DNA from 2 places in the Burkholderia sp. KL41 genome. Region 2 is predicted to be linked to the other one. Evidence: predicted binding sites of a transcription regulator. Region 2 holds the regulator's gene; the other holds the start of a gene.
The links. Region 2 encodes HrcA, which represses chaperone genes, less so after heat shock. Its sites were predicted from a motif close to TTAGCACTCNNNNNNNNNGAGTGCTAA; they were not measured.
Positions count from the first base shown of each region.

Region 1: the regulator HrcA is predicted to act here: its motif matches at 4,396-4,422, upstream of groES (co-chaperone GroES).

Region 1 covers NZ_CM174446.1:976,500-983,976, reverse strand. Annotated here, with positions in the region: gene PQB87_RS04630 (hypothetical protein) at 1-759, opposite strand, end outside; gene PQB87_RS04625 (rubredoxin) at 863-1,033, opposite strand; gene PQB87_RS04620 (hydroxymethylpyrimidine/phosphomethylpyrimidine kinase) at 1,288-2,154, shown strand; gene groL (chaperonin GroEL) at 2,342-3,982, opposite strand; gene groES (co-chaperone GroES) at 4,029-4,322, opposite strand; gene PQB87_RS04605 (response regulator transcription factor) at 4,989-5,759, opposite strand; gene PQB87_RS04600 (GntR family transcriptional regulator) at 6,301-6,984, shown strand; gene PQB87_RS04595 (EAL domain-containing protein) at 7,405-7,477, opposite strand, start outside.
Region 2 covers NZ_CM174446.1:820,493-827,969, reverse strand. Annotated here, with positions in the region: gene dnaK (molecular chaperone DnaK) at 1-502, opposite strand, end outside; gene PQB87_RS03940 (thioredoxin family protein) at 650-1,060, opposite strand; gene grpE (nucleotide exchange factor GrpE) at 1,071-1,616, opposite strand; gene PQB87_RS03930 (hypothetical protein) at 1,973-2,134, shown strand; gene PQB87_RS03925 (RNA-binding S4 domain-containing protein) at 2,106-2,513, opposite strand; gene hemH (ferrochelatase) at 2,510-3,583, opposite strand; gene hrcA (heat-inducible transcriptional repressor HrcA) at 3,731-4,753, opposite strand; gene PQB87_RS03910 (NAD kinase) at 4,885-5,787, shown strand; gene recN (DNA repair protein RecN) at 5,807-7,456, shown strand.

The sequences.
Region 1 (7,477 bases), 160 kb from region 2:
GAAATCGCGCCACAGCAGCGCCACCGTCTCGCGCACGAGTTCCGGCGGCGCACTGCGCCGGCCCTGCGCGTGCTCGCCGAGCAGCAGGTTCGTCCGCGCGAGAAAGCGCTTCAGCTCCGGCGCGCCGCTGGCGCGCAGCGCGCGCACGCACGCGGCCGCGAGCCGCCAGAAATCGTAGGGATCGTCGCCCGCGAGCGCGGCCAGCATCGCGTCGAGTTCGGCGAGTGCCGCATCGGGCGCGCCGTGTCCCGCGCGCAGCACGCCGAGCAGCGCCTGTTCGTAGCGGGCACGAATCCGGATCGCAAACGCATCGGGCAACGCGCGCAGCGTGGCCGGCGGCACCGCGCGACCGACGAGCGCGAGCGCGTCGAGCGGCGCGCTCGCGCGCAGGTCGGCGGCGCTTTGCGCGCGCAAGGCACGGAAATGCTCGAAGAGAACAGGCGAGCACGCGAGCTCGCGCAGGTTGTGGCGGCCGACGGCCGCGCGGAAATCGCGCAGCGCGGCCCGCCAGCCGGCCGAAGTCGGCTCGACGGCGACGAGCGGCACGGCGGCCGACAACTGCCCCGCGAATCGCGCGGCCGGCAGCCAGCCGGCTTCCGCCAGCACGGCCGCCGCGGCGGACAGCGGCGCGGCCGCGTCGTCGCGACGCTCGAACGCGTCGGCAGCCGCCGCAAGCCACGCGTCGGCCGCGCGCACGGCCCCGCCGCGCGGGTTGGGCAATGCGTCAGGGTGGGGAACGTTCGCCGGTTCGGGCCTCATGCACACGCGCGCCTGTCATCGTCAAGTCGCTCGCGCAGGCCTCGGCGCGCGAGCGCCGGACCGATGCGAGGCCTGAGCGGTGTGCCGTGGGCCGAGGGTCCGGTCAGATCTGGACCATCTCGAAGTCTTCCTTGCGGGCGCCGCATTCAGGACACGTCCAGTTGATCGGGACGTCTTCCCAGCGCGTGCCCGGGGCAATGCCCTCTTCGGGCAGCCCGGCTTCTTCGTCATAAATCCAGCCACAAATCAGGCACATCCAGCTCTTGTATTCCATCTTAAGCCGCGTCGGGAAAGTCGGTAAATTCGGGAGCCATGATGGTACCGTGTCGGGGCCGGACTGCCTAGCAATCGCGCTGGAGTAAGGCGACTACGTTGCGCTGCGCTAAAAAATCCGTCGTGCGGGCCGGATTCCGCCGCATAATGGCTGAAAAGTGCGGCCTGCCGGGCAACACAGGGCCGAAAACGCCCATTTCGCCTCGCCGTCCGCACGTCCGTCGCTTTCCCGTTTTTCTCTTGCCCCATTTTTACATGTCCAGCAACGCCCCTCCGATCGTCCTCACCTTCGGCCTGTCCGATCCCACCGGCGGCTCCGGCCTCCAAGCCGATCTGATGACCCTGGCGAGCATGGGCTGTCACGGCGTGTCCGTCCTGACGGGCTACACGGTGCGCGACTCGGCCGCCTGCGACGAAGTCACCGGTCTCGATCCCGACGTGGTTGCCGCCCAGGCGCGCATGCTGCTCGAAGACATGCCGGTTGCCGCGTTCAAGATCGGCGCGGCGACGCGTGCGGAAGTCGTGAGCGCGATCGCCGAGGTCGTCGCCGACTACGACGGCGTGCCGCTCGTGCTCGCGCCGGACTTCACGCTCGACGACGAACACGTGCTCGCCGCCGACGACCTGCGCGAATCGATCGCCGACCTGCTCGCGCCGCAAACCACGCTGCTGGTTGCCGACTACGCGACGCTGATCGCGCTCGCGCAGCCGGACGGCGACGCCGAGGCGCCGAATCTCGACGCAGCCGTGTCGCACCTGCTGTCGCAGGGCTGCGAGTACATCCTGTCGTCCGAGACCGGCTCGCATCGGCTCGTCAACACGTTGTACGGCGAAGAAGGCCAGCTGCGCGAGGACATGTGGGATCGTTCGCCGCACCGGCTGATGGGCATCACCGACACGCTGGGCGCGGCCATCGCGGCACTGCTCGCGAACGGCCAGGAGCCGCCCGAAGCGGTTCGTGAGGCGCAGGAATACCTGTACCAGGCCGTGCGTGATGCGTTCCGGCCCGGCATGGGCGCGTATTTGCCCGACCGGTTCTTCTGGGCGCGCAGCAATGAAGACGCGGATACCCCGCCGGCGGTGAAGGTCGACCCGGTGCCGAGGACGTCGCACCGGCATTGAGCCGGACACGGCGGGCATGTCCCGCCGTCGCGGCGAACTCGCGGCGCCATCCTTGCCGCACCCGGCCGTCCCGCGCCCGCCGCCAATTCAACGGCACCAATAAAAAAAGACCCGCATCGCTGCGGGTCTTTTCTTTTGGCTGGAACGCGCATCGCTGCGCGCTCCGGACACCATCGACCGAAGTCGATTACATGTCCATGCCCATGCCGCCCATGCCGCCCGGCATGCCGCCCGGCATCGGTGCGTCTTCCTTCGGCAGTTCGGCGACAGCTGCGTCCGTCGTCAGCAGCAGGCCTGCAACCGAAGCTGCGTTCTGCAGTGCGGTACGCGTGACCTTGGTCGGGTCGACGACGCCGGCTTCAACCATGTCGACGTACTCGCCCGTCGCTGCGTTGTAGCCGTAGTTGCCCGTACCTGCAGCAACTGCCGCCACCACGACGCTGGCTTCTTCGCCGCCGTTCGTGACGATCTGGCGCAGCGGCTCTTCCATTGCGCGCAGCACGATCTTGATGCCGGCGTTCTGGTCGGCGTTCGCGCCGGTCAGGCCTGCGATCGCGGTGCGAGCGCGGATCAGCGCAACGCCGCCACCTGCCACGATGCCTTCTTCCACAGCTGCGCGCGTTGCGTGCAGTGCGTCTTCGACACGTGCCTTCTTTTCCTTCATTTCGACTTCGGTCGCTGCGCCGACCTTGATCACTGCAACACCGCCGGCCAGCTTGGCCACGCGCTCTTGCAGCTTTTCACGGTCGTAGTCCGACGTCGCTTCTTCGATTTGCGCGCGCACTTGCTTCACGCGTGCTTCGATGTTCACGGCTTCGCCTGCGCCGTCGATGATCGTCGTGTTTTCCTTGCCCACTTCGATGCGCTTCGCCTGGCCCAGTTCTGCCAGCGTTGCCTTCTCGAGCGTCAGGCCGGTTTCTTCGGCGATCACTTGGCCGCCCGTCAGGATCGCGATGTCTTCCAGCATCGCCTTGCGACGATCGCCGAAGCCAGGCGCCTTGACCGCAACGGTCTTCAGGATGCCGCGGATGTTGTTCACGACCAGCGTTGCGAGCGCTTCGCCTTCGATGTCTTCAGCAATGATCAGCAGCGGACGGCCAGCCTTCGCGACTTGCTCGAGCACCGGCAGCAGATCACGGATGTTCGACACCTTCTTGTCGTGCAGCAGCACGAACGGGTTGTCGAGGACGGCGACTTGCTTTTCCGGGTTGTTGATGAAGTACGGCGACAGGTAGCCGCGGTCGAACTGCATGCCTTCGACGACGTCGAGTTCGTCGGCCAGCGACTTGCCGTCTTCGACGGTGATGACGCCTTCCTTGCCGACCTTGTCCATCGCTTCAGCGATGCGATCGCCGATCGACGTGTCGCTGTTCGCCGAGATCGAGCCGACCTGTGCGATTTCCTTGTTCGTCGTGCACGGCTTGCTGATCTTCTTCAGCTCGTCGACAGCCGCTGCGACTGCCTTGTCGATGCCGCGCTTCAGGTCCATCGGGTTCATGCCCGATGCGACGTACTTCATGCCTTCGCGAACGATCGATTGCGCGAGGACGGTTGCCGTCGTCGTGCCGTCGCCTGCGTTGTCGCTGGTCTTGGAAGCAACTTCCTTGACCATTTGCGCGCCCATGTTCTGGAGCTTGTCCTTCAGCTCGATTTCCTTCGCGACCGACACACCGTCCTTGGTGACCGTCGGGCCGCCGAAGCTGCGCTCGAGCACCACGTTGCGGCCCTTCGGACCCAGCGTGACCTTGACTGCGTTGGCGAGAATGTTCACGCCTTCGACCATCTTCGAACGGGCGGAATCGCCGAATACGACGTCTTTAGCTGCCATCTTCTAACTCCTTGAATTCTTGGGAATATGTACCGTCGGTGGACGCTTACTTGGCGTTGACCACGGCCATGATGTCTTCTTCGCGCATGACCAGCAGTTCGTTGCCGTCGACCTTCACGGTCTGGCCTGCGTACTTGCCGAACAGGACGCGATCGCCGACCTTCACGTCGAGCGCGATCGGGGCGCCCTTGTCGTCACGCTTGCCCGGGCCGACGGCCAGGACTTCGCCCTGGTCCGGCTTTTCAGCAGCGGCGTCGGGGATCACGATGCCCGAGGCGGTCTTGGTTTCCTGATCCAGGCGCTTGACGATCACGCGATCGTGCAAAGGACGAAGGTTCATATTCACTCCTCTCTTGACTGAGATTGAAGAACGCTTAGGGAATCTGCCCGGCTTATCGCCCGGCAGAGAATTGTTAGCACTCTCGTGCAGCGAGTGCTAATTATATGGACGGGTTTTGACAAATTCAAGAAGGGGGATTGACGGTTTTTTCGGGCCGGCGAAGCCCGCTCGACCACGAACGTTACTCACCCGAACGTGAACCCGGGACATCCTCGACGAACCAGGGGCGCCCCCGATATGTCCTGTAAAAACAATAGCTTGGACATAAACCCGGGCCACAACCCGAGAAACCGGGAAGACGCCGCGCGCCACTTGCCCGATCCGTCCCCACCGGAAAACCACACGGCCACGATCCCTCAGGGATATCCCGCGTATCCGGGCAAACCCAGGCAAATTATATGGGGTACGGATACCCCACTGCGCCCACGGGGAGGAGGCATCGCCCCGCATTCGTCCCCTTTAGGCAAGAGAAGTTCATCATCTTGCTGCGCCATGGCGCCATGGCTGGCGCACGGAATCGCACAGGACCAGGACGACCTGCCGGTCGACACGTCACGCATCGGATTCACGAAATCGCTGGCGCGAAGCGGGCTGCCCGCGCGATAACCGCCGGGAGCAGCCCGGATCACCTTCACTTCATTAGACGGACGAATCTCCCGAAATTGCCTAAACCAGCGCGGAAGCTGGGCTCTCGGCAATCGCACGCTGCGGGACCGGGCCGGGGGCCGCAAAATTCTCCGCCATCGAAAAGTCGTCGACCATATCGAGCCGGTAGCCATGCGTATACACGGCACTCAATTGAAGCCCGTTTTCCGGACGAAGCGCCAATTTTTGTCGGAGCCGATAGATATGCGTGTCGAGGCTCCGCGATGTTCCATCGAGCGCTCGCCCCCACGCCAGCGTCGACAGGGAATCCCGGGAAAGCACGCTCCCGATGTTGGTGAACAGGAAATTTGCCAGCGCAAATTCCTTTGCCGTCAAGTCGATGATCTTTCCGTGCACGGCGATTGTGCGCGCCAGCGGGTTCAACACATACGCACCGACCTCGACCCTGCTGTCGGGTTTCTTGTTGCGGCCATTTCGACGCAACAGCGCGTTGACGCGAGCGGCCAACTCGATCTCGCGGAACGGCTTGCCGATGTACTCGTCGGCTCCTGCGTCCAGCGCGGCGGCAACATCTGCTTCAAGCGTTCTCGCGGCAAGGAACAAAACGACCGGTTCATCTCCGACGTTGGCCCGAATCCAGTGCAGCAAATTCAGGCCGTTGGCATCTGGAATTCGCCAATCGAGCACGATGAGTTCGACCCTCTCCCTTTTCAGAAACTGAACAGCCCGCGTGCTATCGCACACCCGGAAAATTTCCTGACCCGACCCGCGCAGCGCCCTTTCAAGGGCCGACGCCTGATCGTGATCCCCTTCCACTAACAAGATACTCATAACACCCCCAGCCTTCGTCGACCCGAATAATTTTCATCGCACTCCAAATCGATCGCCTGATTACACAGGTCTGAACGTATGTCTTGTTTTTGATAATGCCGACCGATTGAAACCAACCTCACCTCACCCCAACATCAACCTCAAAATCCGGCGATACACGACCTCGCAACCTTGCCCGTCATCAACTTCTCCAAGTACCCGCTGTTCCGTGCCCAACACCAAAGAGCGGCGTCGACGATGCGGATTGGCAGACCGTCGCGAACCTGCCAGGCAAGGCGGCACCTGGATTGCCATTTCATGCCGGCCTCGATAGCGATCGACGCGTCGAGCAAACTCATCGCCCCCCTGGCTTGAAATGGCGCATCCACATACCATGCCACTCAAATGTTACTAACATATCAGTAGGATATCGAGACACCTGCCAGAGATCAAAGGGGGGTAAACCCGTTCCTTGACCTTGCCCTTTTTAAGTCTCGAGTTGAAAACAAGGGGGGACCTGACTAATATGTTAGTAATATTCTTCAGGCAAACACTTAAGCAAATGAACGGACTGACTGGCAGTACCCTGGCCGAACAAGCTCACGAGAAACTTGAGGAACTCATCGTCACGCTGGAGCTTGCGCCCGGCAGCGTCTGGTCCGAGGCCTCTCTAGCAGAAAAGCTGAATACCGGGAGAACGCCGGTTCGCGAGGCCGCGCAAAGACTGGCTGCGTCGCATCTCCTTCAGATCGTTCCACGACACGGCATCATGATCACCGTCCCGAACATTCATGATCAGTTGCTCGTACTCGAAACGCGCCGTGAACTCCAACGCCTCATCGCGCAACGCGCTGCACGGCGGTCATTGCCGGAGGAGCGCGAACAGATCCGCGAAATCGCCCAAAAACTCGACGCGGCAGGCGAATCGCGAGACGTCGTCGCCTACTTGAGATGCGTCTATGCGATCAATCAACTCATCGCGCAGTTTTCACGGAATCGGTTCGCCGCCGAGGCCATCGCGCCGTTACACGCCCTGTCGCGACGCTTTTACTTCATGTATCACAAGCAGCTGGATGATTTGCCGTCGGCGAGCCTGCAGCACACGAGAGTCGCGCGAGCAGTCGCCGCCGGTGACGAGCAGGAAGCCGGACGCTCATCCGATCTGATGATGGACTATATCGACGCATTCACGCGAGACTGCTTTACTCGCGACTTTGAACCGCATCACTCGCGCGTATCGGCCTGATCGTACTTTTCGGTTTCGACTCGCGATATCGACTCAAGGTTGCGGCCCGTCTTTTCATGCGTCACATGGCACGTTCGATCCCGCGCCTTCGATGAATCGAGCCTGCGCCTATGCCCGGCAAATAATGCGCACGCTCGCTCGTAAGCATGCCGGTTTTGACGCAACGGCATCATCCCCTGAAGGCATCGCATGGACAGCCCGCCCGTATCCACCCGCCACGGAGTGCCACACTCGTCACGCCCCTGCCAGGCCTCGGTCAAGTGGATCTTGGCGGCCCACATGCGCCAGCTCCGCTGACGCTCTGTCGCGACTTGAGAAGCACGCCATGGAAACAACGAGTCGCCCCCCTCCCGACATATCACGAGAAGGAATCGCCGCCTTCCGGCCATCCCCATTCCCGGGAACAACAACGCCCTCGCTTCACCCCGGAATTCCGCATCGTTCGATCAATCGATCCACGTGCTCCTCTCGAACGGGTTCGGAGATGTAGTAT
Region 2 (7,477 bases):
TCCGCTTGACTTCGAGGCCCGCGATGCGGCCGGCATCCTTGGTTGCCTGGCGCTGGCTGTCGTTGAAGTACGCCGGCACCGTGATCACGGCTTCCGTGACCGGCTCGCCGAGGTAGTCTTCGGCCGTCTTCTTCATCTTGCGCAGCACTTCCGCCGAAACCTGCGGCGGCGCGAGCTTTTCGCCGTGCGCTTCGACCCATGCATCGCCGTTGTCAGCCTTGATGATGGTGTACGGCATCAGGCCGATGTCCTTCTGGACTTCCTTCTCTTCGAAGCGGCGGCCGATCAGGCGCTTCACCGCGAACAGCGTGTTCTTCGGGTTGGTCACCGATTGACGCTTGGCCGGCGCGCCGACGAGCACTTCGTTGTCGTCCATGTAGGCGATGATCGACGGCGTGGTGCGCGTGCCTTCCGAGTTCTCGATGACCTTGACCTGGTTGCCTTCCATGATGGCGACGCACGAGTTCGTGGTGCCGAGGTCAATACCGATGATCTTTCCCATTTTTCCTAATCTCCAGAAATGCTTGTTTGCTGCGCAAAACCCCGCGTTTTGGGGCGGTTTCGCGCGCCAGAATTCAACTCTGTTCCCGAAATGCGTCCGGCCGGTCCGTTTTCAAGACCCGCCGAGCGATGCGGATATTAAATTTTTTCAATCGCCGCCGGCTAGGGGATCGCTGCCCGCCGCCGCGATTTTCGCGCGTGCCGCCGACACGGCCGCCTGGAACTGCGCGAGGCCATGCCAGCCCGTCGCACGGCCGAGCCGCTTGCCGCGGTGGAAGAAGAACCACGTCGGCACACCGTGCAGCCCGAAGCGGCGCCCCAGCTGGTGGTGTTCGTACACGTTGCAATGGAACCACTTCAAGCCCAGCGCGCGGATGGCGTCGGGCTGGGCGAGCATCGCCTTCTTCGCGATCTCGCAGTTGAAGCAGTCGACGCCCCAGAAGAACACCACCGCAAGCGCGTCCCCCGCGCCGTCGATCGCCGCGTCGAACGTACCGGCGTCCAGCGCCTGCATGTCGAACGCGTCAAATGCGGCCGGATCGACGCCGGCGGGCACCATCGCGACGCCCTTACTTCGGCTGCGCGACGGTGACGAGCGCCGGACGCAGCACGCGGTCGGCGATCGTGTAGCCCTTCTGCAGCACCGTGACGACGGTGTTCGGCTCCTGCTCGGCCGGCACCATCGAAATCGCCTGGTGCTGGTGCGGATCGAACTTCTCGCCGACCGGGTTGATCGCGACGACGCGGCCCTTCTCGAGTGCGCTCGTCAGCTGGCGCAGCGTCAGCTCGACGCCTTCGCGCACCTTCGCGATATCGCCGGACGTATCGTTGACGGCCGCTTCCAGGCTGTCCAGCACGGGCAGCAGGTGCTCCGCGAAGCTCTCGATCGCGAACTTGTGCGCCTTCGAGACGTCGTCCTGCGCGCGGCGGCGGACGTTCTCGGTCTCGGCCTTCGCCCGCAGGTAGCTCTCCTGCAGCTCGGCGACCTTGGCTTGAGCCTCCGCGAGCGCCGCGTCGGCTGCTTCGGCGGCGGGAGCAGCGCCTTGCGCCGCCTGCTTCTCGCTGCCGATATCTTCGGCCGATTGGGTAGCCGGGTTCTCTTGCGTGTTTTCCATGTCGCTGAAAGTCGATTAGAGGTTGAAGCCAAATCGGCAACCGCCGGACCGTATACCCGGCGGCACCGCACATTGCTGGTGCAAATAAGGGTGAAAACTGCGATTTCAAGAGGGTTATTCGCCGGCATTCTCCAATGCCGCGAAACAACCGCGCGTCGCACCGGTGCATCGCCCGCATAGTCCGCCACGGCAGGCGAAACGGGCTGTAACAACGCTTACCTGGCAAGTACTAGCTTGGCACAGTCCCGCTGCACTACACTCCACTCAAGCGTCGGAAAAGCGTGTTTACCCTTAGCTGACCGACGCCTTACAACCACCACCTGGCGCCGTTTTCACCCCTTCTCGAGGGGAGTACCGTGAAACTGACCTTTGCGATATCGGTGGTCGCGCTGGTACTCATTGCCGGCACCACCACCATCTGCCTGTCGGGAGCCGTGACCGACCGCACGACCGAATACGGGAGCGCGCGGGCGACGTTCGACCAGATGTTCAGCTCCCACCAGAAAATCTGTCGATGATGCGCCGGTCGCGCTTCGTCGGCCGGCCGTGCAATTCGGCCGCCGGCTCGCGATACGTGCGACGCCGCTCCAGTTCGGCGAGCCGCGCGGCCCGCCCCGCTTCCGTTTCCTCGTAAAGCGTCTGCGCGACGCTCGCCGGCCCGCGCACGTCGCACACGCCGAGGACGGCAATGTGCCAGACGATGCCGTCGATCGCAATTTCGACCTCGTCGCCCACGCGCACTTCCTTCGCCGGCTTGACTGCAGCCCCGCCGATCTTCACGTGCCCCTTGTCGACCGCGTCGGTCGCAAGCGAGCGCGTCTTGAAGAACCGGGCCGCCCACAGCCATTTGTCGATGCGCAGCTTCGCGCCCGGTTCGGTCGAAATCTTGTAATTCATCGCACCTCACCCGCCGTTTCCGGCTGCGCGGCCTTGACCGGCCAGCCCTGCAGATTTTCGGCGACGATCTCGCCGAGCGCGCCGATCCACGCGGGCGCGCCGTTCAGGCACGGAATCCGGTGGAACGCCTTGCCGCCACCGGCGAGGAACTCGTCGCGCACTTCCATGCCGATCTCCTCGATCGTCTCCAGGCAATCGGCCGTGAAACCGGGACAGAACACGTCGGCCCGCTGTACGCCGGCCTCGCCGAACTCGCGCAGCGTCGGCGCGGTATAAGGCTGCAGCCATTCGGCCTTGCCGAAACGCGACTGGAACGTGACGCGGCACTCGGTTGTCGACAGCCCGAGCGCGGCCATCAGCAGCGCACCCGTCTGCTGGCACTGGTCGTGATAGGGATCGCCGAGGTCGAGCGTGCGCTTCGGCACGCCGTGAAAGCTCAGCACGAGCTTGTCGCCGGCCGCGAAGTCCGGCCGGCCGTGCTGCGCCCAATACTGGCGCACCTGCTCGGCCAGCGCGTGGATATAGGCCGGATGGTCGGCGTAGTGCCGTATCGTGCGCACCTCCGGCTGGTTGCGCATGCGCGAAAGCGCGTCGAATGCGGCGTCGAATGCGGTGGCCGTGGTCGACGCCGAGTATTGCGGATACATCGGCATCAGCAGCACGCGCTCGACGCCGGCGCGCTTGAACTGCGCGAGCGCGTGCGAAATGTTCGGACTGCCGTAGCGCATCGCGTAGTCGACCTGCACTTGATAACCGTTCGACGCGAGCAGGTGCCGCACGCCGTCGGTCTGGCGCACGGTATGCACGCGCAGCGGCGAGCCCTCGGGCATCCAGACGGCCGCGTATTTCTTCGCGGACGCACGGCCGCGCAGCGGCAGGATCAGCGTGCGCAGCAGCACCTGCCAGATGGCCTGCGGAATCTCGACGACCCGCGGATCCGACAGGAATTCGGCCAGATAGCGCCGCACGGCACGCGGCGTGGGCGCATCGGGCGTGCCGAGATTGATCAGCAGCACACCGATGCGATGGGCGGCCGCGATACTCGAAGGCGGCTCAAGATCGAAACGCATGGGCAAGAACGTGCTCGGGGCACGGGACCGGACGGCTCTCAATTATAGCGGGCCGCCTCGCGCCGGTCGGCTGGCCGTTCGGCCGACTGTCGGCGCACGCGGCGCCGCGGCACGATGACGGGGCGGGATCGGGCTGGCGCTCGCAGGCTACTGCTGGCTCAGCGTGAGCGACAGCAGCCGCGCGGTGATGTCGACGATCGGGATCACGCGGTTGTACGCCATGCGGGTCGGGCCGATCACGCCGAGCGTGCCGACGATCTGCCCGTTCACCTCGTAAGGGGCGGTAACGACGCTCATTTCCTCGATCGGCACGAGTGTCGATTCGCCGCCGATGAAGATCTGCACGCCCTGGGCGTGGCTCGACACGTCGAGCAGTTGCAGGAGGCCCGTCTTTTGGTCGAATACGTCGAACAGCTTGCGCAGCCGGGCCATGTCGGACGACAGATCCGCCACCTCGAGCAGGTTGCGCTCGCCGGAAATCAGCACGGTGTCCTCGGTGTCGGGCACCTCGGTGCTGGCCGTCACGGCCGCATGCATCAGCGTGGTCATGTCGCCGCGCAACTGGTCGATCTCGTCGCGCAGGCGACGGCGCACCTCGTCGAACGACAGCCCGGCGAAATGCGCGTTGATGTAGTTGGACGCCTCGGTCAGTTGCGACGGCGAGTAGTCGCGCGGCGTCGCGAGCATCCGGTTCTGCACGTCGCCCTCGGGCGTCACGATGATCAGCAGGATGCGCTTGTCCGACAGGCGCATGAACTCGATCTGCTTGAACACGTGGCTGCGGCGCGGCGTCAGCACGACGCCCGCGAACTGCGACAGGTTCGACAGCACGCTCGCCGCGGCCGCCACGACGCGCTGCTGCGGCTCGCCGGCCTGCAGCGTGTTCTGCACCTGCCGCGCGACGGCCTCTGCGTCGATCGGCACCTCGACCGTCAGCATCGTGTCGACGAACAGCCGGTAGCCGCGCGGCGTCGGCACGCGGCCGGCCGACGTGTGCGGGCTCGACACGAGGCCGAGCTCCTCCAGGTCGGACATCACGTTGCGGATCGTCGCCGGGCTCAGCTCGAGCCCGGAGTAACGGGACAACGTGCGCGATCCGACTGGCTGACCGTCGGCGATATACCGTTCGATCAGGGTTTTCAGGAGGGTTCGTGCGCGAGGATCTAGCATGGTGGAAAATTTTAGCGCAACCGCGCGACCGCGGCGAGTGGCGTCAGCCACCGATGCGCGGGCCGACCCGATCCGGCCCCGTCAGCGAACAGCCGGTTCTTTTCGTCAACGAGCTATGGTGTAATGCCGGCATGAAAACCGGTAATCAGTTCAACACTGTCGCGCTCGTCGGCCGGAGCAACACGCCGAACATCGCCGAGCCGCTCGCCACGCTGGCCGCCTGCATTGCCAAGCGGGGCTTCGAGGTCGTCTTCGAAGCCGAGACCGCGCGCGAGATCGGCATCACCGGCTACCCGGCGCTGACCCCGGCCGAAATCGGGGCGCGCGCCGACGTGGCGGTCGTACTGGGCGGCGACGGGACGATGCTCGGCATCGGCCGTCAGCTCGCGCCGTACAAGACACCGCTGATCGGGATCAACCACGGGCGGCTCGGCTTCATCACCGATATCGCGGCGGCCGACATGCAGGCACTCGTCCCGGTGATCCTGTCGGGCAAGTTCGAGCGCGAGGAGCGCTCGCTGCTCGAGGCCCGGATCATGCGCGACGGCGAACCGATCTACCACGCGCTCGCGTTCAACGACGTCGTCGTGAACCGCAGCGGTTTCTCCGGGATGGTCGAGCTGCGCGCGTCGGTCGACGGCCGGTACATGTACAACCAGCGTTCGGACGGCCTGATCGTCGCCACGCCGACCGGCTCGACCGCTTACGCGCTGTCGTCGGCCGGCCCGATCCTCCATCCGCAGCTGCAGGGCATCGTGCTCGTGCCGATTGCGCCGCACGCGCTGTCGAACAGGCCGATCGTACTGCCCGACGATTCGAAGATCGCGATCCAGATCGTCGGCGGGCGCGACGTCAACGTGAACTTCGACATGCAGTCGTTCACGTCGCTCGAACTGAACGACACGATCGAGGTGCGCCGCTCGAAGCACACGGTGCCGTTCCTGCATCCGATCGGCTACAGCTATTTCTCGACGCTGCGCAAGAAGCTGCACTGGAACGAACACGCCTCGAACGAAGACGACAAGGCGTCCTGACGCCGCTCCGCCCGACACCATGCTCCGCCACCTCTCGATCCGCGACTTCGTCATCGTCGCCGCGCTCGATCTCGAATTCGACAGCGGCTTTTCCGTCTTTTCCGGTGAAACCGGCGCCGGGAAATCGATCCTGATCGACGCCCTCGCCCTCGCGCTCGGCGAACGTGCCGACGCGAGCGTCGTGCGCACCGGCTGCGGCCGCGCCGACATCACCGCCGAATTCACGCCGCACGACCGCGTCGCGCGCTGGCTCGACGAACACGCGTTCGACACCGAGGACACCGTGATGCTGCGCCGCGTGATCGACGCGAACGGCCGGTCGCGCGCGTTCATCAACGGCACCAGCGCGACGCTCGCGCAGCTGCGTGAACTCGGCGAAATGCTCGTCGACATCCACGGCCAGCATGCGCACCAGCTGCTGATGCGGCCCGACGCGCAGCGCGAGCTGTTCGACACGCACGCAGGGCTCGTCGCCGATGCGGCGAACGTCGCGCGCGCGTGGCGCGTGTGGCGCGACGCGACGCAGGCGATCGAGGCCGCGAAGGCGCACGAGCGGGAGCTGCAGCTCGAACGCGAAAAGCTCGCGTGGCAGCTCGCCGAGCTCGACAAGCTCGCGCCGCAGCCCGGCGAATGGGACGAAGTCAGCAACGAGCACAAGCGCCTGTCGCATTCGGCGAACCTGATCGACGGCGTGCGCGGCGCACTCAACGCGTTGTCCGAGGCCGACGACGCGATGCTCGCGCAGCTCGGCGCGATCGTGTCGAAGCTGCGCAGCCTGGCCGACTACGACACCTCGCTCGGCGACGCGCTCGCGTCGCTCGAACCAGCCGAGATCCAGCTGCAGGAAGCCGTCTACTCGCTGTCGCACTATGCGCAGCGCGTCGATCTCGATCCCGAGCGGCTCGCGCAGGTCGAAACGCGCCTCGATGCGCTGCACTCGACCGCCCGCAAGTTCCGGTTGCCGCCCGACACGCTGCACGAAGAACACGCGGCACGCCGCGCGCAGCTCGCCGCGCTCGACGCGGCCGCCGATCTCGGTGCGCTCGAGGCGACGCAGGCCAAGGCGCGGGAAGCCTATCTCGCCGATGCCAGGCATCTGTCGAAGGCGCGCGCGCAGGCCGCCAAGGCGCTCGGCACGGCCGTCACGGCCGGCATGCAGGAACTGTCGATGGCGGGCGGAAGCTTTGAAGTCGCGCTCGTCCCGCTCGCCGACGGCGGCCCGCACGGGCTCGAGCAGGTCGAATTCCGGGTCGCCGGCCACCCCGGCGTGCCGCTGCGGCCGCTCGCGAAGGTCGCGTCGGGCGGCGAACTCGCGCGGATCAGCCTTGCGCTCGCAGTGATCGCAAGCGCGGCGAGCCCGACGCCGACGCTGATCTTCGACGAAGTCGATACGGGGATCGGCGGCGGCGTCGCCGAAGTGGTCGGCCGCCTGCTGCACCAGCTCGGGCGCGATCGCCAGGTGCTGTGCGTGACGCACCTGCCGCAGGTCGCCGCGCGCGGCGACCACCACTTCCAGGTCGCGAAGGGCGCCGACGAGCGCGGCGGCACGGTGTCGACGGTCGTCGCGCTCGACCGCGCCAACCGGATCGAGGAAGTCGCGCGGATGCTCGGCGGGCTCGAGATCACGGCCACGACGCGCAAGCACGCGAAGGAAATGCTGGCGGCCTGACGCGGGCACCGCGTCGGCCGA